4 regions of the Bacillus sp. 01N42_2 genome follow, and region 3 is predicted to be linked to each of the others. Evidence: riboswitches for the same ligand, from Rfam matches in the RefSeq annotation. Region 3 holds a riboswitch; each other region holds the start of a gene.
What was found. Region 3 has a riboswitch for S-adenosylmethionine ahead of AC1DN5_RS13715 (methionine biosynthesis PLP-dependent protein). Riboswitches for the same ligand answer to the same signal wherever they lie in the genome.
Positions count from the first base shown of each region.

Region 1 (5,981 bases), on a different contig from region 3:
TCAATGGCCCGCGCCAATGATTTTTCCGGATTTTTGACCTCACCGGCTGTGACACCGATCAGCTCAATTCCGAGATATGCAAACATGACCATCTGCAGCGACAGCAGCACCCCTTTAATCCCATTCGGGAAAAAGCCGCCGTTGCTCCATAAATTGCTGATTCCAAGCGCGACGCCTCCGTTTCCGAGACCGAATACGATCATCACCAGACCGATTGCAATCATTGACAGAATCGCCAAGACTTTAATGAGCGCAAACCAGAACTCAAGTTCACCATACGCTTTGACCGCCAGAAAGTTGACAGCTGTCATAATGACGAGTGCACAAAGCGCCCAGATCCATGACGGCACGTCAGGGAACCAGTAGCCCATATAAATGCCGACCGCGGTGATTTCCGCCATACAGGTCACGACCCATAAAAACCAATAATTCCACCCTGTTAAAAAGCCGGCCAGCGGCCCGAGATAATCTCTTGCATAGCGGCTGAATGAGCCGGCAACAGGCTTTTGAATCGCCATTTCCCCTAATGCCCGCATAATAAAAAACATAATCAGCCCGCTGCAGGCGTAAGCGGCTAAAATCCCCGGTCCTGCAAGCTTTATGGCAGAAGCTGACCCGAGAAACAGTCCGACCCCTATCGCGGCGCCCAAAGACATAAGCGAGATATGCCTCTCTTCCAAACCGCGGTGAAGCGTTTTTCCTTTGTTTTGCATAACTCTCCCCCCTGATTTTGACAGAAAAGTAACAAACCGAGACGAAATAGCCAGAAAGCACTTTCCGGAATCTGCCCGATTAGTCCTATTATAACCTTTTTCTGAATATTGCGTAATACTTTACTGAAAACATAGCGGAATAGACGGTTTACATAAAACAATAGAAAAAAGGCTTTCGATAACATCGAAAGCCTTTTGGATTAAACGAAAATGACTTCTTTCGGCTGATGATTCAGTTCTTCCGGCACCAGTCTTTTTTCGACATTGATGCTGTGCCAGATCATGAAGATCAGCACGGTCCAGATTTTGCGGCTGTTGTCCGCTCTGTCTGCGCAATGATCTTCCAGAAGCTGAAGGACATAATCCTTTTCAATATAAGCGTCTGTTTCACTTTCACGAATGATGTTGCGCACCCATTCGTTCATTTCATTTTTCAGCCAGTGGCGGATCGGCACAGGGAAACCGAGTTTTTTGCGGTTCAGCACATGATCAGGCACAACTCCTTCAGCAGCTTTACGCAGAAGGTATTTCGTCGTGCCGTTTTTCGTTTTCAGTTCATCCGGAATTTTAGATGCCACGTCAAACACGACTTTATCAAGGAACGGCACGCGCAGCTCCAATGAATTGGCCATCGTCATTTTGTCAGCCTTTAACAGGATATCGCCGCGCATCCAAGTGTGAATGTCAACATACTGCATTTTATTAATATCGCTGTATGAACGGCTTTCCGTAAAGTACGGCTTCGTAACATCACGGTATGAAAGCTCTGGGTTGTAATGTTTGAGCAGCTGTTTTTTCACAGGCTCTTCAAAAATCTTCGCATTCCCGATATAACGGTCCTCAAGCGGTGTGCAGCCGCGGACTAAGAGGCTTTTTCCTCTCATTCCTTCCGGCATGACGGACGCCACATGAAGAAGCATTTTTTTCAGACCGGACGGAATGCGTTCAAACGGTTTAAGAGACAGCGGTTCGCGGTAAATATTGTACCCGCCGAACAGCTCGTCCGCGCCTTCCCCGGATAATGCAACCGTTACATGCTTTTTCGCTTCTTTCGCGACAAAATACAAAGGAATCGCCGCCGGATCTGCAAGCGGGTCATCAAAGTGCCAGACGATTTTCGGAAGCTCGTTCATATACTCCTCAGGAGAAATGACTTTGCTGATATTTTCAATCCCGAGCGCGGCAGCTGTTTCCTTCGCTACGTCAACCTCACTGAAGCCCTGCTGTTCAAAGCCGACAGAAAATGTTTTAAGGTTCGGGTGAAATTCTTTCGCAACTGAGACGATAAAAGAAGAGTCGATGCCGCCGGATAGAAACGAACCGACAGGAACGTCACTTCTCATGTGGACTTTGACAGAGTCAAAGATTGCGTCTCTGACTTCTTTCACCAATTTATCTTCATCGGACTGAACAGGCTTAAAGTTCGCTTTGAAATACGTTTTAAACGCGATTTCGCCTTCCGGGCGGATCGTAAACTGGCTGCCCGGCTCGACTTTTTTCACTTCAGCGTCAAGCGTGCTCGGTTCAGGAACGAATTGGAAAGACATATATTGCTGTAAAGAAGCTTTATCGAGATCAATACCGTTTTGAGCGGCCATTAAACTTTTTCTTTCAGATGCAAAATACACTTTGTCCCCGATGGTTGTGTAATACAGCGGTTTAATGCCGAACGGGTCTCTCGCGCCGTACATGACACGGTCAGTTTTGTTCCAGATTAAAAACGCAAACATTCCGCGAAGCTTTGAAGCAGCTTCTTCTTTATAATGACGGTATGTCGCAAGGAGCACCTCTGTATCGGAATCTGTATTGAAAGTGTAGCCTTTCGCTTCAAGCTCTTCTCTCAATTCAATGTAGTTATAGATTTCGCCGTTAAAAATGATCCAATATTTCTCATCTTCATATGATAAAGGCTGTCCGCCGTTTTCTACGTCAATAATACTGAGCCGTCTGAAGCCGAATCCGACGTGCTCATCATGATAATACCCATCGCTGTCAGGACCGCGGTGAACGATCATTTGGTTCATTTGTTTGATTAGCTCTTCTTGATCTGCGGTTTGAGTTAATGGATGCTTATTAAAAACACCGACAAATCCACACATAGTATAGCCTCCATAAGTGTAATTTTCTAATTGAACCCCCTTTTTATAGACGCTTTGTTACGCCATTGGTTTCACGCTATGTAAAAAATAAGCATGGCAGCATCTGCAAAAAGGGAAAGCCGCTTAAATAAGCGGCTATAAAATTATTCTCCTAGTGCTTCTTTGCGAAGCGCATCCGCCTTGTCAGTACGCTCCCAAGGAAGATCCACATCGTGACGTCCGAAGTGGCCGTAAGCGGCAGTCTGCTTATAGATCGGACGGCGCAGATCAAGCATTTTAATAATGCCAGCAGGTCTCAGGTCGAAGTTATTCCGTACGACTTCGATCAGTTTCTCTTCAGAAGCTTTTCCTGTATCAAATGTATTGATGGAAATAGATACAGGCTGTGCCACGCCGATTGCGTATGCAAGCTGCACTTCACAAGAATCAGCAAGTCCTGCAGCCACGATGTTTTTCGCTACGTATCTCGCAGCGTAAGCCGCTGAACGGTCTACTTTCGTCGCATCCTTACCGGAGAATGCACCGCCGCCGTGGCGTGCATATCCGCCGTATGTGTCAACGATGATTTTACGGCCGGTAAGTCCCGCATCGCCTTGAGGACCGCCGATTACGAAACGTCCCGTAGGGTTGATGAAGTATTTTGTTTCGTCATCAATCAGTTCCTCAGGCACGACAGGGTTAATGACATGCTCTTTCAGATTGCGCTGAATCTGCTCAAGCGTAATTTCCGGATGGTGCTGAGTCGAGATGACGATCGCATCGATGCGGACCGGCTTGTTGTTCTCGTCATATTCAACGGTAACTTGCGTTTTTCCGTCAGGGCGAAGGTACGGAAGAATGTCTTCTTTGCGGACTTCGCTCAAACGGCGGGCCAATTTATGCGCCAAAGAGATCGGAAGCGGCATAAGCTCTTTCGTTTCGTTACACGCATAACCGAACATCAGACCTTGGTCACCCGCTCCGATAGCTTCGATTTCAGCATCGCTCATTGTGCCTTCACGCGCTTCAAGAGCCTGATCGACACCCATCGCGATATCCGCAGACTGTTCATCAATTGATGTTAAAACAGCGCAAGTCTCCGCATCAAATCCGTATTTTGCCCGTGTGTAGCCGATTTCTTTAATCGTTTCACGGACTGTTTTCGGAATGTCAACGTATGTTGAAGTTGTAATCTCTCCGCTTACCAGCACAAGGCCTGTCGTTACAGATGTTTCACAGGCTACGCGCGCGTTCGGGTCTTTTTTTAAAATCTCATCTAAGATGCTGTCAGAAATTTGGTCACAGATTTTATCCGGATGACCCTCAGTAACAGATTCAGATGTAAATAGTCGACGGTTTTTACTCATTCACTTTTCCTCCTGAAAAAAGATCTTTTGAAAGACCTTCTCATATGATACGGAACTCGCTCCCTCTTAATACAATGTCATACTATATCAGAGAATGTTAATTGGCATATTTTATGAAATAAAAAAACCTTTTCCACTCGAGGAAAGGGTTTGGTCTGTGTGCCTTTCACTCTTATCGCTCAAGGAAATATTAAACCTTGCATCAGGTTAGCACCTTGGTTTCCCACAGTGTATTCACCTGCTTTTTTACAGAGAAACCGGTTGCTGGGCTTCATCGGGCCTGTCCCTCCGCCAGCTCGGGATAAGAGTATCCGCTCAATGAAATATCTTATCGTAAAAGGGCGGAAAGTGTCAATATGAATTAAAGCGATTACGCGCCTTTATTTCAGGAAGCAATGGAAAAACACAAACAAAAAATAATAAACAGTATAGACTATTTTTATATATGTGTTATACTAATTCCACATTCAGCGAAATAAAAATAAACCGGCAAAGGAAGGGTTTTATGAAATTAGTTGATTTAACCGCAGATCTTCAAGCATTACTCGCAAGTCCAAATGTGCATCATAATTTATCGGCGCCAAAACTTACCGAAAAAGTGATCACCCGAAATGAAGGCACACTGACATCTACGGGCGCCGTACGCGCCACTACCGGTGCATATACGGGACGATCACCTAAAGATAAATTTATTGTTCGTGAAAAAAGCACAGAAAATCAAATTGATTGGGGCGCGGTGAACCAGCCCATTTCTGAAGAGGCGTTTGAAAAGCTGTACGCCAAAGTCGTCAGCTACTTAAAACAGAGAGATGAACTGTTTGTTTTTGAAGGATTCGCAGGCGCAGATGAAAAATACAGACTGCCGATTACAGTCGTAAATGAATTTGCATGGCACAACCTGTTCGCGCGCCAGCTGTTTATCAGACCGGAGACGGCTGAAAGGGATTCGGAAGCACAGCCCTTTACCATTCTCTCAGCTCCGCATTTTAAAGCGGATCCGGAGACGGACGGCACGCATTCGGAAACATTTATCATTGTATCTTTCGAAAAGCGCGTCATTTTAATCGGCGGTACCGAATACGCCGGAGAAATGAAAAAATCAATTTTCTCCATTATGAACTTCCTTCTTCCGCAGCAAGATATTCTGCCGATGCACTGCTCAGCCAACGTCGGTGAAAAAGGTGATGTCGCCTTGTTCTTCGGTCTTTCCGGCACGGGGAAAACGACGCTTTCGGCCGATGAGGACCGGAAACTGATCGGCGATGACGAGCACGGCTGGTCAGACTCCGGCGTGTTTAACATTGAAGGCGGATGTTATGCTAAATGTATCAATCTGAGCGAAGAAAAAGAACCGCAGATTTTTCGTGCGATCCGCTTTGGGTCTGTTCTTGAGAATGTTGTGCTTGATGAAAAAACGGGTGAGGCGGATTACGACAATTCCTTCTACACGGAAAACACAAGAGCCGCGTATCCGATTGAGATGATCGGCAATATCGTGCAGCCGAGCATTGCCGGCCATCCGCAGGCGATCGTCTTTTTAACGGCGGACGCGTTCGGGGTGCTCCCTCCGATCAGCAAACTGACGAAGGAACAGGCAATGTATCATTTCTTAAGCGGGTACACAAGCAAACTCGCAGGAACCGAGCGCGGCGTGACATCTCCGCAAACGACTTTCTCCACGTGCTTCGGTTCACCTTTCCTGCCGCTTCCGGCTCACGTCTATGCCGAAATGCTCGGGCATAAAATCGACGAGCACGGCGCTCAAGTCTTCCTGGTCAACACAGGCTGGACCGGCGGAGGGTACGGAGTCGGAGAGCGGATGA
Region 1 covers NZ_JBFTRO010000003.1:542,196-548,176, forward strand. The annotation lists gene alaP (alanine permease AlaP) at 1-713, opposite strand, end outside; gene asnB (asparagine synthase (glutamine-hydrolyzing)) at 914-2,812, opposite strand; gene metK (methionine adenosyltransferase) at 2,956-4,158, opposite strand; SAM riboswitch class I at 4,328-4,466, opposite strand; gene pckA (phosphoenolpyruvate carboxykinase (ATP)) at 4,664-5,981, shown strand, end outside.
Region 1: another riboswitch for S-adenosylmethionine. It lies ahead of metK (methionine adenosyltransferase); the one in region 3 lies ahead of AC1DN5_RS13715 (methionine biosynthesis PLP-dependent protein).

Region 2 (5,981 bases), on a different contig from region 3:
GCTTACAAAGCAGCAGCACAGCTTTTAAAAAACGGCGAATCTCTTGAGGTGGTAGCATATGAGACAAAAAAAGCGGCCGGGCTTTCCGGTTCCATGAGGCAGCACATGATCGAAATGCTTAATGAATGCGGTCTGCCGGCCGCGCTCCGAGTTGAGAATTCATCCTGTTTATTTGGTTCAAAACGGGAGCTGCTTCATACGACATCCGTTATCAAACACCCTGTTTTTTATAAACAGAAAAACTATACGGGACATCAGCCGCTAATCAGCAGGTCAGCTCTTCTCAGCCGTTATGCGCTGAAATATTTTCCGGACGAAATAGAAATGATGAAAAAGGACATTCTGCTTATCCCTCTCGGTAAAGCAGCAGAATCCGCCTGCCGCATGCTGAAGAAGAACGGGAGGATGAATCATGCGGTCATTTTGGAAGGCTTCCCGCATCCGTCCGGCGCAAACGGACATCGTTTCAAACAATTTCACGAAAACAAACAATCGTTACGTGAACAAATTCAGCGATTTGCCGGGTTTCTTCAGAAGCTGTAAAAAACGCCCCGAGCCTTCGGGGCGTTTCTGTTAAGAAGCATATTCAGGCAATGATTTATCGTGTTTTGCCGTTTTTTCTTCAGGTATTTTGATTTGATTTGTCAGGATTGCACTTGCGAAATAGAGCGCCGCGAAAATCCATACTACGCCTTGTGCGCCGACAAGCCCGATAAACGCCCAGGCAAGCGCGGGGCCGACAAATGCCGACAGGCCCGCGGCCAGATTTAACACAGACATGGCAGCACCTTTATCGCTGCCGGCCGCCGTTGGCACGATAGCTCCGATCGGAACGAATCCGGCCAGAAGCCCTCCCCAAATAAAGCCGACAATGCTGACGAAAAGCAAGTTCCCATGTGATACAACAGGAGCATAATATAATAAAAGGGTAAAAATGCCGCAGCCCGCTCCTCCGAACCACATGACAGTCTTTTTCCAGCCGAACGCATCGCCGACTGCACCGAAGATTAAGTTAAAGACGATATTGCCGAGAAAGATCGTGCCCCAAATCTGCAGCCATACATTTGTAGAAATGCCGTGCTGCGCCATATGCATTGGGAGAAATACCGGAAATCCGTATGTTCCGATACTGTTGATGATCCGAACAATCCCCCCTGAAAGCACACGCGGATTTTCAGCAAGGATGGTGATTCCTTTCATTAATTCCTGCACCTTTTCCTGTTTACTTGCTTTTTTCTTTTCAAAGCGGTCCCTATTTAAAATCAAAGCAAAAAACGCGCCGAGGCATACCCAGAAAATTGAACTCCACAGCGTATTCAAATAGCCGAAGGATTTGATGGCCCAGCTAGAATACCAGGCTCCGAATACAAACATGCCGCAGCAATATGCAATCCAGAACCAGCCGACCGCCGTACTGAGCTTGTTTTTCGGCGACCGGTAAATCACCCATGTCAAAAAAGAATAGGCAAACAGCGGATAGCCCAGCCCTTTAATAAAATACGTGACATACATTACCGGCAAATTAAGATTTTCAAATCCGTATGCGATAAACGCGGCTGTTCCGATAACGTAAAATAACAGCCCCATAAACATCGTCCGCTTTGCGCCGAAGGCTTCGAGGCAGACGCCTGAAAACCAAGACGCTATTGCGAGAGAAATACCGTAAACCGTAAACAAGGATGCTGATTGCTGTACCGTCAAGCCGTTTTCAACTAAAAACGGGCTGAGCCAGCCTTGTTCAAGGCCGTCCCCCATCATAAACAGCACGACCCCTAAAAATCCCCAGGCAAGCTGTTTCGGAATTCCTATTTTATTAAGCATTTTTGTTCCTCCTCAGCAATCTTTCATGTTGTCATCTCATCCCCAAGTCAGGCTTTCACCGCTGGGCTGAAAATGCGCAAATAATTTTTGCGTATGTTTCCATTCTTCATATAGGAAGAGATCCGTCTGATCCGATTCGGGTTCAATTAGCTTTGTGCGGTTCGAAAGTTCTTCTTTCACACCGAGAGCTTCGTTGCAGATCATCGCCGCCCCCATTACGGATGCCTGGCTGAAGCCTTCTCTCTTATAAATCTTCTTTTGCAGAAGGTTAGCAAGAAACTGTGTCAACGCATCACTTTGGAAACCGCCGCCGCACACCTTCACATCATTTTTTGAAAAGGAAGTCACCTCTGTTAACGCCTCATAGTTCCATTTGATTGAAAAAGCGATTTCCATCAGAGCGGCTTTGACAAAATGCGCTCGGCTTAAACTTTGGGACAGCGGGGCATCAAAAATAAATCCGCCTTTTGCGAGTGCGTTTTTCTCAGACGATAAATAGGAGCCTAACGCAGAAACACAAGCTTGATCATGTTTCGGCAGACTGGCGATTTCCCGTTCCATGACGCTGTAGGATTCATTCGGATAAAAAATGGATTTTAATTTTTGATAATTGAGTCCTGTTACACCCGGATTAGTTTCAAGAAGCCATTGACCTTCTTCTGTATGGCAATTCAGCCATGCATTCTCTAAACTTTCGGTTCCGGTCTCCGCTGTTATCTTTGTAATCGGCGTCGTCGTGCCGGATACGATGACGATATCTCCCGGCTTTGCATCTGCACTTTTGATGGCAAGCTGTGTGTCTCCCCCGCCTGCAATCACAGGCACTCTTTCAGAAAGACCGAGAACCGCTGCTTTTTTAAACGTTAACATTCCGACAACCGTCCCGGATCGGACGAGTGAAGGAAGAATGGCAGAAGGCACCCCGAAGATGCTGCATAATTTCTCTGACCACGCTTTTTCCCTTACGTCAAACAGCAGTGTTTCAGCCGCCTGTGACGGTTCATAGCTTAAAATTCCGCTCAGCTCAAATGTCACCCAGTCACTGATGCTTGTGATGTACTTCACTTCTTTCCATAATGACGGCTGTCTTTTTTTTAACCCGACAAGTTTCATGGCGGAAAATAAAGCGCTCGGAAGGCGTCCGGCGCGCTGATGCACTTCTTCTTTTAACTCGATCTCTCCCTCCCATTCGCGCCCTCTATTATCAATGTTGGGCAGACCGAGAAACGCCTTTTTATCTTTATTAATCAGAACAATTCCCTGCCTCTGGCTTGTTGAGGTGATTCCGATTAATGTAATATGAGGGCTTTTAGCAATAGCCTTTTTTGCCATAGCGCTGATTTGCATCCATAATCTTTCCGGCGAGAAATAACGGCCGTCCGGATAAAGCGGATCCGTCACATATTCAATGTCTTCCCTTTCCAGTGCGGTCACGTCGCCGCCGGCAGTCACAACCGCGACTCGCGCATTCCCCGTCCCGATGTCAAATACAAGGTAGCCTTTTTGTTCAGCCATTACAGCCTCCTCCTTCTTCTATCCTTCCATCTCAAGTTCTCTTTTGTTATAAAGTTCACGTATTGAGCAGAGCTGATCTTTTTTCCATTTAAAAAGCGCCTCATTTAAAATCCTCACATGATGATCCTCCACCTCAAATGTTGCGCCCGCTAAATGGGGAGTCGCGAACACATTCGGCAGTGAGATCAATTCATAATCAGAAGATTCAGGTGGTTCCTGATAAAACACGTCAAGGATCGCTCCTTTAATCCTCCGTTCTTTCAGCACCCGCAGCAGCTCTTTTCCGTCTGTAACCGCCGCTCTTGATGTATTGACAAAAACAGCTTCTTGCTTCATCAATTGAAAATGCCGGGCGCCGATTAGGCCGATGGTTTCTTCGGTGCGCGGCAAATGAACGGAGACAATATCACTTTCAGAAAATACCCGTTCAATCGTCGTTTTTTCATACTCCCGGTTCTCATGATTGACAAAGGGGTCATAGTACAGCACCTTGCAGTCAAAAGCCGACAACAGCCGGGCGATTCTCTGTCCTACAGCTCCGAAACCGATAAGGCCGACTGTTTTCCCCGTCAGCTCATTTCCCCTGAATTTGACGTAAGCCTGCAAATAATCACCATTCCACTTCCCGGCCTTCAGCCATTGATGAGAAGAATACGTGTGGCGCAAAAACGAAATGACATTTCCGATAAACATTTCAGCAACAGCCTGGGCATTGCGGGCCGGTGTAAAGAAGACAGGAATTTTTCTTTTAGTCGCCGCCGTGATATCCACATTAGACGGCATCCCTCTGCAGACGCCGATAAAAGCGGAATCCGGCAATATATCAATCACTCGCTCTGATACCTCATCAAGTTCGGTAATAAGCCCCGACGCGTTTGTCTCTTGAATCATCCGGATTAATTCATCTTCCCGATAGGCCCGGCCGTGCTTCTTCCACGGCAGGTGCACAGTCCGCCCGAACAGATCTGTCAGCTCCTTCAGCCCCTCGTCGTGATATGGTGCGGTAATTAAAACCGTCATGGTGCAAAACATCCTTTTCACATAAATTTTTTCACAAAAAAATCTCTTTCCCCGAAGAAGGAAAGAGATTCATATACCGTCTTTATCCGCTTGAAGCGCACAAATATGTATAGACCATTCTTTCCTATCTTTCAAGCATACGCTTGCTGGAATTGGCACAATAAATGTTGCCGAGGTTTCATAGGGCCAGTCCCTCCACCTCTCTTGATAGAAAATAAAATGATGAAATTGTCAGGCTTTTAAAAAGAATAAACTCATCATAGATAAGTCCTTCCGTGATGTCAATACTTTTTTTCTGAATTGACGATCTATTTCGAAATGTTATAATGCTTACAATATAAAAAAAGAGGAGAAATGGCTATGAATTCTGCTGCAAAACAGCCAAACGGCGTCTTTAAATCGGTGTGCTCACTGGACTGTCCCGATCAATGCGGCTTACTTGTGACAAAAAAAGACGGAAAAATCGTTAACATTCAGGGAGACCCGGATCACCCGGTCACATCAGGGAATATTTGCAACAAAGTCAGACACATGGCTGAGCGCATTTATGATGAAAAACGTTTAACCGTCCCGTTAAAACGGATCGGCGAAAAAGGCAAAGCTGTGTTTGCGCCTATTTCATGGGATGAAGCAATCAATACGATCAGTGCGCGCTGGAAAGAGCTTATTGCCGAAGAAGGAGCGGAAAGCATTCTCCCGTACAGCTTTTACGGCAATATGGGAAAACTGGCGGCAGAGGGAATGGACCGCCGTTTTTTCCACCGACTCGGGGCGAGCCAGCTCGAACGGACGATCTGCAGCAAAGCCGGATCTGAGGGCTACAACTATACAATGGGAGAAGGCGCAGGTACTGATCCGGAAGAGACCATACATGCAAAGCTCTTTATTTTTTGGGGAATCAATGCCGTCAGCACGAATATGCATCAGGTCATGATTGCTCAAAAAGCCCGGAAAAAAGGAGCTAAAATTGTCGTTATCGATGTACATAAGAACCAAACAGGCCGGCTTGCCGATTGGTTTATTCCCATTCGCCCCGGCACAGATGCCGCACTCGCTCTCGGTATCATGCATGTTTTATTTGCCGAGGACCTTCACGATGAAGCATTTCTCACAGAGTACACCGAAGGCAGTGAAGAATTAAAAGCGCATGTCAAACAGTATGATCCTGAAACGGTTTCTGTTATAACAGGCGTTAAAGCAGATGATATCAGACGCCTTGCGAGAATGTACGGGGAAACCTCCCCTTCCCTTATCAGGATCGGAAACGGCATTCAGCACCATGACAATGGCGGAATGATCGTCCGCACCGTCGCCTGCCTTCCGGCTGTGACAGGACAGTGGCTCCGCACCGGGGGAGGCGCAATCAAGCACAACAGCGCGATATTAAACTATAACAGACAAGCGCTCCAGCGGCCTGATCTGCTTTATGGCAGGAAGCCAAGATCATTTAATATGAACAGACTCGGAAGCGTTCTTTTAGAAACAACACCGCCCGTACGCTCCTTGTTTATTTACGGAACCAATCCCGCGGTAGTTGCCCCGGAAGCGAATAAAGTCAGAAAAGGTCTGCAGCGGGAAGATTTATTTACAGTCGTTCACGATCTGTTTTTAACAGAAACCGCCAA
Region 2 covers NZ_JBFTRO010000004.1:14,072-20,052, forward strand. The annotation lists gene AC1DN5_RS10515 (hypothetical protein) at 1-543, shown strand, start outside; gene AC1DN5_RS10520 (RbtT/DalT/CsbX family MFS transporter) at 574-1,821, opposite strand; gene AC1DN5_RS10525 (FGGY-family carbohydrate kinase) at 1,858-3,336, opposite strand; gene AC1DN5_RS10530 (2-hydroxyacid dehydrogenase) at 3,355-4,356, opposite strand; SAM riboswitch class I at 4,478-4,570, opposite strand; gene AC1DN5_RS10535 (molybdopterin oxidoreductase family protein) at 4,717-5,981, shown strand, end outside.
Region 2: another riboswitch for S-adenosylmethionine. It lies ahead of AC1DN5_RS10530 (2-hydroxyacid dehydrogenase); the one in region 3 lies ahead of AC1DN5_RS13715 (methionine biosynthesis PLP-dependent protein).

Region 3 (5,981 bases):
GGGCGGCCGCCGCTTTTTCAAGCGCCTGCATAATGATGGCCCCGACACCGAGAGAGCGGTGGCTTTGCATCACGCAGATACGCTCTAATTTTCCGCGCCCGTCTTTCAAGCGCCATCTGCCGGCTCCGACCGGCTGACCGCCGTCATAAATGACAATATGCTCTGACGCGTCTTCGAATTGATCAATTTCCTCTTCTTCCGGAACGTGCTGCTCTTTAACGAAGACCTCTTTTCTGACGAAAAAAGCGTCGTTCAGATGTTTTTCAGTTTTTGCAACGATGGCTTCCAAACAGTTATTCTCCTCCGCCTAATAAAAATGTTTCGTACACAGTCCATGAGCCGTTATCCAGCTGATAGAGCAGGTGAAAACGGTCGATGACTTCTTCGTGGGAAATGTCCTGCATTTTCAGCTGTCCGAGTACGTCGGAATGTTCATCTGACGACAGCTTCTGGCCGACCGTGACATGCGGAACGAAGCTGTATTCCGGCTTACCGGACAATGCTCCTGAGTAGCATTTCTCACTCAGAGTTTTTAATTCCTCCGTCGGCTCCGCTTTCATATATATCACATTATTCACAGGAGAAAACGAGCTGTATTTTGTGATCTTCAGAACGAGCGGGTGCGACTCTTTCGCCGTCTGTCTCAGCTGTGATACGATCTGCTCGATTTCCTGTTCTGTCGCTTCAAACGGATCTCTTACCGTCAGATGCGGCGGTATGAGCGCGTAGCTCGGGTCATAGCGTTTCCGATACGAATTTGCGAGATCCTGTAATTTTTTTGATGGAAATAAAACAATACCGTATTTCATGAAAGTTCCCTCCTTAATGAATGGTTACAGCATTTTTTTCAGCGCCGGCGTGATGAGCGGCTGCCAGTATGTCCATTTATGATCCCCGTCAAAGGTTTCATACGTGTATTCAGACTGTTTGCTTTCCAGCAGCTGTTTGAGCTCTTCGTTCGGCGCGGTGAAATCAAGCACCTGGCCGTCCGTCGTGTGGACATCGGTTTCTTTTTCTCCGATTTGATGATAAACGGATATCTGTTTGAGATCCTCCGACTGCCGGACGGCATCCAGCACGTGCCCGTCAACATACGGAGACTGCATGATGACGTTTCCAAACATGTTCGGATAGTCAATCGCCGTCATGAGCGAGACGGTTCCGCCGAGGGAATCCCCGATCATGGTGCGGCCGTATCCGACTTGATAAGTCGGGTATTCTTTGTCGATAAAAGGAACGAGCTCATTTGCGATAAACCGTTTATATGAGGCGAACTTAGAGCCTTCGGGATGGTATGTGTTTCTTCGCTCCCGCACATTTTTATATGGGACGCCGATAATGATGCAGCGGTCAATTTCCCCTTTTGACATGAGCTCTTCCGCCTGCCGCCCGATTCTCCCTAATCTGAAATAATCATGGCCGTCCTGGGCGATGACCGTATGATATTTATACAGGGGGGAGTAAGTGTTGGGCAGGTAGACCAAAACGGTCATTTCTTCTTCAAGCTCATGAGAGAAAAGTTTTTTCTCATGAATGATTCCGGTTTTCGGTGCCACTTCGCATTCCTCCAGGCCGCTTCTTGTCTTGATGGTTTTTCCCTATTGTACCATGAATTATTAGAAATTTCTTTCTTCAGATGTACTTCTTGCGAGAGTTCAGAAAATTAAAAAGTTGTTGAAATCCATTTTATAGTGCGTTAATATAGAACAATCAGAAAATACAAAACAATATTCTTATCACGAGAGGTGGAGGGACTGGCCCTTTGAAACCTCAGCAACCGGTTTGCTTTGCCGCGGGAAGGCAAAGTGCCAAGGTGCTAAATCCAGCAAGCGATTCACATGCTTGGAAGATAAGAGGAAGAGAAAAGCTCCTTCTTCTTATGAAGAGGGAGCTTTTTTATTTTTGAAAAGGATGGTGCTTACTGATGACGCAGCATGTTGAAACAAAATTAGCCCAAATTGGAAATAGAAGCGAAGAAGCAACAGGAACGGTCAGTCCGCCGATTTATCTGTCCACCGCTTACCGGCATAGAGGAATAGGAGAATCTACAGGTTTTGATTACGTGCGCACGAAAAACCCGACACGCCAGCTCGTTGAAGACGCTATCGCCGTGTTGGAAAACGGTGCGAGAGGCTTTGCTTTCAGCTCCGGAATGGCAGCCATTCAAACGATTATGGCTTTATTTAAAAGCGGGGATGAATTGATTGTATCCTCCGATTTATACGGAGGCACATACCGTTTGTTTGAAAATGAATGGAGAAAATACGGCTTAAGCTTTATTTACGATGATTTCAGCGATGAAGACTGTTTACGCTCCAAATTAACGGAAAACACGAAAGCGGTATTTGTTGAAACGCCTACAAACCCGTTAATGCAGGAGGCGGACATTGAAAAAATCGCCCGGATTACGAAAGAAGCCGGCCTGCTCTTGATTGTCGATAATACGTTTTATACCCCGGTCATCCAGCGCCCGCTTGAACTGGGAGCCGATATCGTCATTCACAGCGCCACAAAATATTTAGGCGGGCACAATGATCTCCTTGCCGGTCTTGCTGTCGTAAAGGATGAAGAGCTCGGCGACATCATGTTTAATCACCAAAATGCGATCGGAGCCGTTCTCCCGCCGTTTGATTCGTGGCTTTTAATGAGAGGGATGAAAACACTCGGGCTCAGAATGCGGCGTCATGAAGAAAACGCCCGTGAACTTGCAGAATTTTTAGAACAGGAAGAAGAAATCGCAGACGTGTTATATCCCGGAAAAGGCGGAATGCTGTCTTTCCGGCTGCAAAAAGAGGAATGGGTCAATCCATTTTTAAAGGCGCTGAAAACGATCTGTTTCGCAGAAAGTCTCGGCGGGGTGGAAAGCTTTATTACATACCCCGCGACACAGACGCACATGGACATTCCGGAAGATATCCGTATCGCAAACGGCGTCTGCAACCGCCTGCTCAGATTTTCAGTGGGAATTGAACATGCAGAAGATTTGAAGCGAGATGTAAAGCAGGCATTACAGCAAGTAAAAGAGGGGGCCGTGTCATATGAGTAATCAAAATTGGACGCTGGAAACCCAGCTCGTGCACAATCCATTTAAAACTGACGGAGCTACCGGAGCCGTCAGCGTGCCGATTCAGCATGCTTCCACATTTCATCAGTCTTCCTTTGAAGAATTCGGGACATATGATTACAGCCGCTCCGGCACACCGACAAGAACAGCGCTTGAAGAAACGATCGCAGGTCTTGAAGGCGGAACGAGAGGCTTTGCTTTCAGCTCCGGAATGGCGGCGATTTCGACGGCGTTTCTGCTCTTATCCCAAGGCGACCATGTTCTCGTCACGGAGGATGTGTACGGCGGAACATTCCGCATGGTGACAGAAGTGCTGCCCCGTTTCGGAATCGAACACACTTTTGTCGATATGACGGACACAGAAGCGGTTGCCCGCGCCATCCGGCCGAATACGAAAGCCATCTATATGGAAACACCGTCAAACCCGACGCTCGGCATCACGGACATTAAAGCCGTCGTCGAGCTGGCAAAAGAACACGGCTGTCTGACATACCTTGACAACACTTTCATGACGCCTGCACTGCAACGGCCGCTTGATCTCGGCGTAGATATCGTGCTTCACAGCGCGACGAAATTTTTAAGCGGCCACAGCGATGTGCTGTCAGGCCTTGCCGCCGTCAAGGATGAAGAGCTCGGCAATCAGCTGTATAAGCTGCAAAACTCATTTGGAGCGGTGCTCGGCGTTCAGGACTGCTGGCTCGTATTGAGAGGCTTAAAAACATTGCAGGTCAGACTGGAAAAAGCGAGCCGGACGGCTGAACGGCTGGCTGCCTTTTTTGACGGGCACCCCGCCGTCAAAAACGTTTACTATCCCGGCCTTGCCGGACACCCGGGAGCCGATACCCATAAACGGCAAGCAAGCGGAGCGGGCGCCGTCCTGTCCTTTGAACTGGAAAGCAAAGAAGCCGTCAAAAAGCTGGTCGAAAATGTATCTCTTCCGGTATTTGCGGTCAGCCTCGGCGCCGTTGAATCCATTCTCTCATACCCTGCAACTATGTCGCATGCCGCCATGCCGAAAGCGGAGAGGGAAAAACGCGGCATCACAGACGGCCTTCTGCGCCTGAGCGTCGGAGTCGAAAACGCCGAAGATTTAGAACGCGACTTCGAACAGGCATTGAAAAAAATAACTCCCGCCAAAGTCAGATTATAAATGAAAAGGGCGGCGCCAATTGAGCGCCGCCCCTTTTTTTATTTTTGATAAAAAAGTGTTGACGAACGGCTAAGCAGGATATATAATTATAAATGTCAGAGAGACAACAACATACCCAGCAACACATACATATCATGATTCCGTAGCTCAGCTGGGAGAGCGCTACCTTGACAGGGTAGAGGTCGCTGGTTCGAGCCCAGTCGGAATCATAGCCGAAACCCTTGCATAGCAAGGGTTTTTTACTTTGCTTATTTATTGATTTTGTCATCATTCATCGAGTTGGGGACGAAACTGCTTTTTTGGGCCGATTTTGAAGTACATTCGCTGTATACTTCAAGGGAGGTGAACATCGCCTTTAAGGCGGCGGTCTTTGCCGAAACCTGTTCATTACAGAGAAATACAGAAATTCCGTATCACTGAACGGCTAAAGTGATAACGATCAGCAGCTGGTTAATCCTGCTGTTTTTTTGTATTTGAAAAACGGAATATTTAGTTTTGTATGAAAAATACAGCGGCACTCCGAAAATCATTCACAATACAGGAAATGCGGCATGCGGCCGCCAATAAAATCGGTTATATGGCCGGTAACAGAATAGATGAGCTGTCATTTTGCCTAGAAGTGATTCTAGGGAATTCCACTGAACCGGAATGCTTGGCACTCTGGCGACGGCACAAACGGAATCGGGAATCGTAAGTCTATCGCGGTAGAAATCTGCTACAGTAAGTCAGGTGACGCGCGGTACCTGACAGCAGAGGCGTTGACAATCAAGTTTGTGGCACAACTACTCAAAGAGCGCGGCTGGGGCGTTGACAGGATCAGAAAGCAACAGGACTGGAATGGCAAATACTGCCCGCACCGTATTTTAAATGAGGGGCGCTGGGATGAAATGAGCGGCCATCGCTGCAGAACTTGAACGCCTTGGAGGTAAAAAAGCATCCAAACCACAAAAAACAGATTCTAAGACCAGCAGGGCGACGTAAACCGTCAAGAAAGGCGATGTCCTTTCTGTAATTGTAGAGAAAACAGGAGTAAGCATGAAAACCATGCAAAGCTTGAACGGCATCAAGAATCCGAATCTAATTAAAGTTGGTAGGTAATAAAGCTGACAGATTCGGCCGGCTCACCATCCGGTGGCAAGAAATCATCCTTCCGCCTGCCAGCGGGTATTTTTAAAGTCACAAGCCCGTTGACCCGGGGGGAGGCCGTAAAACAGATTCAAACTGCGCTGGCGGCGCTCTACTATTACCCTGATAAGAATGCAAAGAATTTCGGTATTGACGGCGCATATGGCTCGAAGATAGCTGAGGCAGTAAGGCGATTCCAATTGATGAATGGATTAAAAGCTGATGGTATTTATGGGCCTGATACCAAAGCGAAACTTGAGCTCTAAAGAAATGAAATAAATAACTCCCTCTGAGAGGGAGTTATTTATTTTTGTTATAAAAAATCATTGAAAAAAAAGATAAAACTAATAAAGCTAGAAAGTAAACTATAAAGGTTGAGATAAAGTTCCAAGAGAAAAAATTAAAGTCTTTATTTAGAGAATAAAATACAATTTGACTTACTAAAGTTACCACGAAAACAACTGTTAATAATTTAGAGAATTTTTTGGTCATGACAAAACTCCTATTCCAGTTTAGTGAAATAAACCCATTCAATATAATAGGATGTTTGGTAAAATATAGAATGTAAAAAACGATTAGGAGGATGTTCTATGAAAAAGCTTTTAGCTGTAGTGTTAACAATTACTATGATAACACTAATGT
Region 3 covers NZ_JBFTRO010000005.1:277,059-283,039, forward strand. The annotation lists gene AC1DN5_RS13700 (GNAT family N-acetyltransferase) at 1-289, opposite strand, end outside; gene AC1DN5_RS13705 (YjcG family protein) at 294-809, opposite strand; gene AC1DN5_RS13710 (esterase family protein) at 834-1,556, opposite strand; SAM riboswitch class I at 1,731-1,856, shown strand; gene AC1DN5_RS13715 (methionine biosynthesis PLP-dependent protein) at 1,925-3,046, shown strand; gene metC (cystathionine beta-lyase) at 3,039-4,214, shown strand; tRNA gene AC1DN5_RS13725 (tRNA-Val) at 4,351-4,423, shown strand; partial or broken gene AC1DN5_RS13730 (peptidoglycan-binding protein) at 4,743-5,605, shown strand; gene AC1DN5_RS13735 (hypothetical protein) at 5,930-5,981, shown strand, end outside.

Region 4 (5,981 bases), on a different contig from region 3:
CAAAAGCAGATCTGAAAACGACTGCGACGTATATCCGTCCGGCACCGGAAGCCATGCAAAAAAGGAACCCGCCGGAGCCGTCACATCCCAGCCGATATCACGGCAGGCTGCAATCCAGGCATTGCGTCTCGACTCATATCTGTCATTTTGCGCTGCGACGCATGTCTGATCCGCCAAAAGAGCGGCGGCTGCAGCCTGCTGCGCCGCGGGAAACAAGCTGACAAACATATGATCTTGATAAAGATTGATCGCTTCGATGACAGACGCGTTTCCTACCGCAAATCCGACCCGCCAGCCCGCCATGTTATACGTTTTGGACAAAGTATAGATTTCAATCCCCGTTTCTTTTGCGCCTTCTGTCTGCAAAAAGCTCAGCGGTTTATGCCCGTCAAAACCGACAGCCCCGTATGCGAAATCATGAACGACACAAATGCCGTTTTGTTCCGCAAAGCTGACCGTCTCCTCGAAAAACGCCTCTGTTGCCACAGCACCGGTCGGATTATTCGGATAATTGAGATACAGCAGCTTTGCCTCGTTCTGCACCGTTTCAGGAATTGCGCTGTAATCGGGGAGAAACCCTCTATCTTCCGTCAGCGGCATCATTTCCATTTTCGCTTTCGCAAGGGCGACCCCCGACCAGTAGTCAGGATATCCGGGATCAGGCACAAGAATGGTATCTCCCGGGTTCAAAAGACATTGCGGAAGTTCAACAAGCCCCGCCTTGCCTCCGAACAGCACGGCTACTTCCGTTTCCGGATCAAGCGTCACCCCGTACTCCCTTTCATAAAATTCAGCCGCAGCTTTTTTGAAGCTGTAAGCGCCCCGGAATGATGAGTATTTATGATTTTCCGGCCTTTCGACGGCACGCTTCATTTCTTCAACGATATGCTGAGGTGTCGGCTGATCAGGGTTCCCCTGTCCTAAATTGATGATGTCTTTGCCTTCTTTCAGCTTTTGATTGACCTTTTGCACCAAAGATGCAAAAAATTGTTCCGGCAGCTGTTTGAGTACATCTGAGACTTCAAAGTTCATATTTTCACCTTCTAAAAATGTCTTGAAATGATAGTCCATCATCATATATGGTTAAATAAAAAAAGTAAAGAGAAACTTGAGGTGTATAAAAAATGAAATGGACCGTTTCCTGTTTGCAATTTGATATTTCATACGGAAATCCTTCAGAAAACTTCAAAAAAGCAGAATCTTTGATTGAGCAAGAAAGCCGCCATGCTGATGTCATCGTGCTTCCTGAGCTGTGGACGACCGGCTATGATCTCACACGGCTTGACCAGCTGGCGGATGAAAACGGCGAAGTTTCGGCACAATGGCTTAAAAAAACGGCCAAAGCATACAACGTACACCTCGTTGCCGGATCTTTTGCCGTCAAAGAAGGCGAAAATGTCTATAACACTATGTACATCGCCGATAACAGCGGGCAGATCGTGAAGCGCTATCAGAAAGCCCATCTGTTTCAACTGATGGATGAACATCTGTATCTGACAGCAGGAAACAGTGATGGTTCCTTTGAGCTTGACGGTGTCAAGTGCGCCGGGCTGATCTGCTATGATATCCGTTTCCCCGAATGGATCAGAAAGCATACGTCCCAAGGAGCGAATGTCCTGTTTATCTCTGCGGAATGGCCTCTGCCCCGCCTCGATCATTGGCGGAGTCTGCTTGTCGCCAGAGCCATTGAAAACCAATGTTTTGTCGCAGCCTCTAACTGCACGGGGTCAAATCCCGATAATGAATTTGCCGGCCACAGTCTGATTATTGACCCGTGGGGCAGGATTTTAGCGGAAGGAGATCGGACGGAAGGCGCAGTCCGGGCGGAAATCGATGTTTCAGAAAGCGCGTCCGTACGCGAGACCATCCCGGTTTTCAAAGATTTGCGGCGTGATTTATATTAATTTTCAAAAAAATGTTGACAAGAATATCCGGCACCTGCTAATATTTTCATCAACTGATTAATCCGAATTGTGATACAAATCAATATATTTTTCTCTTATCGAGAGTTGGGCGAGGGATTGGCCTTTTGACCCCAACAGCAACCGACCGTAATTCCATTGTGAAATGGGGCGCGTACATTTTGCGCCGAGACGATTGTCTCATAGGGCACGGTGCTAATTCCATCAGATGTTATCTGAGAGATAAGAGGCGGACTGCACTGTTTCGGCCTCCTTCTCTTTCAGAGAAGGAGGCTTTTTTTCGGGCGTATTCTCCGTCACGATCTCTTACTGCCACTACATAATTGGAGGGTAAATCCATGTCTGCAACTAAAACAAGTCTTTATGAACAATTAACGGAAAGCTCCGCCGCAGCGTTAGCTGTGAAGCTCGGCTTATTTCAAAGCAAAAGCACTCTCACATGCCGTGAAATCGGCGACGGCAATTTAAATTACGTCTTTCACGTTTTCGATAAAGAAAACAAAAAGGGACTGATTATCAAACAGGCGATTCCTTACGCGAAAATCGTCGGGGAAAGCTGGCCGCTTACGATTGACCGGGCGAGAATCGAAAGCAGCGCCCTCATCCGCCAGGGCGAACACGTGCCCCATCTCGTTCCGGCCGTTTACTATTCCGATACTGAAATGGCGGTTACGGTAATGGAAGACCTTTCGCATTTGCGGATTTCAAGAAAAGGGCTGCTGGAAGGGCAGCATTATCCGAACTTATCGGTTCATATCGGTGAATTTCTGGGAAAAACGCTCTTTTACTCATCCGATTATGCGCTTGATGCAAAAGTAAAACAGCAGCTCGCAAAGCAGTTTACAAATCCCGAACTTTGCAATATTACAGAAAGGCTTGTGTTTACAGAACCGTTTCTCGACCATGAAACAAACGATTTTGAAGAGGAGCTGCGCCCATACGCAGAAAAAATTTGGAACAATTCCCGCCTGAAAGAAGGCGCTGATGAATTGAAAGCCGTCTTTCTGAATTCCGCGGAAACATTGGTTCACGGCGATCTGCATACGGGAAGCATCTTCGCCGATGAACATGAAACAAAGGTCATTGATCCCGAGTTTGCTTTCTTCGGACCGATCGGCTTTGACATCGGCCAATTTATTGCAAATCTGCTGTTAAACGCACTCAGCCGGGACGGTGACGACAGACAGCCATTATATGACCACACCTCCGCCGTATGGGACACATTTGTAAAAACATTCAGTGAAGCATGGGAGAAAGACTGCCTGCCTTCCTGCAGACACCTGCTGGAAGATACACTGAAAAACGCGTTTGAGGAAGCGGTCGGTTTTGCGGGATGCGAACTGATCCGGCGCACGATCGGGCTCGCCCATGTGGCTGACTTGGATGAAATCACTCCGTTTGATAAACGAATTGAACGGAAGAAGCTGGCGCTTGAAATCGGCGCCTATTATATCGAAAACAGAAAAGAACTGAAGCATATTACTGAGGTTCTGGATCAATTTAAGCTCCGTGTAAAGGAATGATGCAGCATGACAAATGAATTTGCCATCCCCCGTTCCGTGGAATGGAAAGAAACACACATCCGCATTTTAAATCAGCAAAAGCTCCCTGAGGTCACTGAGTATGCGGATCTTGCAACAAAGGAAGATGTATTCGACGCGATTGTCACACTGAAAGTAAGGGGCGCTCCGGCCATCGGTATAACTGCGGCGTTCGGACTCGCGCTTGCCGCCAAATCGTTTGAAACACGCGATCTTTCTGATTTCCGCCGTCAGCTCGCCGATGTCAAAGCATATTTAAACAGCTCAAGACCGACTGCCGTCAATCTCGCTTGGGCGCTTGACAGACTGACGGATTCCATCAGGAATGCAATCTCAATCAATGAAGCGAAGACAACGCTCGTTCATGAAGCCATTCAAATTCAGGTTGAAGATGAAGAAACATGCCGGATGATCGGCCAAAATGCGCTGCACCTTTTTAAAAAAGGCGACCAGATCATGACCATCTGCAATGCGGGTTCAATTGCCACAAGCCGGTACGGTACGGCGCTTGCTCCCTTTTACTTAGCGAAACAAAAAGACCTCGGCCTTCATATTTACGCATGTGAAACAAGGCCCGTTCTCCAAGGATCGCGGCTGACGGCGTGGGAGCTGATGCAGGGCGGGATTGATGTCACGCTCATTACTGACAGCATGGCCGCCCATACAATGAAGGAAAAACATATTTCAGCGGTCATTGTCGGCGCTGACAGAATTGCTAAAAACGGAGATACAGCCAACAAAATCGGAACGTACGGCCTCGCGATCTTGGCAAACGCCTTTCAGATTCCGTTTTTTGTGGCCGCACCGCTTTCGACCTTTGACTTGCAGATTGAAAACGGCGATCAGATTCCGATTGAAGAAAGAGATCCGGATGAGGTCAGACAAATCTCCGGCATACGCACCGCTCCCGAAGATGTGCCGGTCTTCAATCCGGCCTTTGACATCACACCGGGCAGCCTGATTTCAGGCATTATCACCGAGAAAGGAATTGTGACGGGTTCTTACACGGAAGAAATTGAACAATTATTCGCAGACTGCCAGCTGAGCTGAAAAACCGCTGATGATGTTGCCTCAGGCAATGTCAGCGGTTTTTTTGTCTGCATAATGTCAGCACTTCATCTTTTTGGGCGGCTGAAATCAGATGCATTTTAAAAAACAGCTCTGCATAACCGGCTATCTTTTGCGGACGGCTCATTTTCATCAGGCTTCGTCCTCCTTTTTCATCAGACCAACTTTTTTCACTTAATAAAATGATATGTCGGACGTGAAAAAACGGAACGTGCCATATGCTTTATTTTTCTTTATAGGATATTTGTTCGATGTTCAGCAGCGCCGCTTTTACATCCGTCTTCGTGCCCGCGTATCCCGTTAAGGCGCTGTTTTTGCCGATTACCCGATGGCACGGGACAAAAATCGGCAGCCGGTTGCGTTTATTGGCCTGTCCGATGGCGCGCACCGCTTTCGGCTTGCCGATCGCTTCAGCTACATCGCCATAGCTTCGTGATTCACCGTAAGGAATCATCGCCAGCGCGTTCCATACCTTTTCCTGAAAGAGTGTGCCTTGTTGTTTCAGAGGCAGAGAGAAATGCTTTCTCTCTCCGGAAAAATATGATGTCAGCTGCTGTTTCGCCTCCGACAGCAAATCGGTTTCGCAAAATTTCACGCCGGGCGTATCTTTCCGCCATTCCTCAAAATCTTCCCCGGTGAGAAACAGGCCGGTAATAAAGCCCTCTTCCTCCGTCAGACTGACCGTTCCAAACGGTGCTTTCACACTTGTAAAGCAGATCATTCGCCGCTCCTTCTTTCTTCTGTATTCTGCCGGATCGGAAGCGTCAAATGAAAAACCGTTCCCTTCCCTTCTTCACTTTCCACATGAATGCGGCCCTGATGCTCTTCGATGATTTTATAACTGACCATGAGACCGAGACCCGTCCCCCTGTCTTTTGTCGTGTAGAATGGCTCGCCCAGACGTTTTAATTTGTCTTCAGAAATGCCTGTTCCTTCATCTTGAAGGGATATCAGAATGTGGTCTTTATCAGAAGGCTGGATCGTCACGTAGATATTGCCGCCGCCCGGCATGACTTCAATGGCGTTTTTTAAAATATTGATAAACACCTGTTTTAATTGATTCGGCTCACAATAAATCGGCGGGATGTTCCCGGTCTGGTTCAAATGGATCTGCACATTGACAAGATTGGCCTGGGCATTCAAGAGATCAGCCGTGTCTTTCATAATCTGCGTCACGTCTTTTTCTTCATATAATATTGCCTGAGGTTTCGCTAAAATTAAAAATTCGGTAATGATAGACTCGATGCGTTTTAATTCTGAGGTAATGACGTTAAAGTACAGGGAATATTCGCCTTCAATGCTTCCTTGCAGAAGCTGAATGAACCCTTTCAGCGCCGTCATCGGATTTCTGATTTCGTGGGCGATGCCGGCCGCCAGCTCCCCTACGACGTGAAGAGTGTCGGATTTCCGCAGCCTCTCCTCAAGCTCTTTGGCCTCGGTGACATCTTTA
Region 4 covers NZ_JBFTRO010000002.1:580,528-586,508, forward strand. The annotation lists gene AC1DN5_RS06610 (pyridoxal phosphate-dependent aminotransferase) at 1-1,032, opposite strand, end outside; gene AC1DN5_RS06615 (carbon-nitrogen family hydrolase) at 1,125-1,904, shown strand; SAM riboswitch class I at 1,997-2,151, shown strand; gene mtnK (S-methyl-5-thioribose kinase) at 2,261-3,445, shown strand; gene mtnA (S-methyl-5-thioribose-1-phosphate isomerase) at 3,452-4,513, shown strand; gene AC1DN5_RS06630 (methylated-DNA--[protein]-cysteine S-methyltransferase) at 4,755-5,252, opposite strand; gene AC1DN5_RS06635 (PAS domain-containing sensor histidine kinase) at 5,249-5,981, opposite strand, start outside.
Region 4: another riboswitch for S-adenosylmethionine. It lies ahead of mtnK (S-methyl-5-thioribose kinase); the one in region 3 lies ahead of AC1DN5_RS13715 (methionine biosynthesis PLP-dependent protein).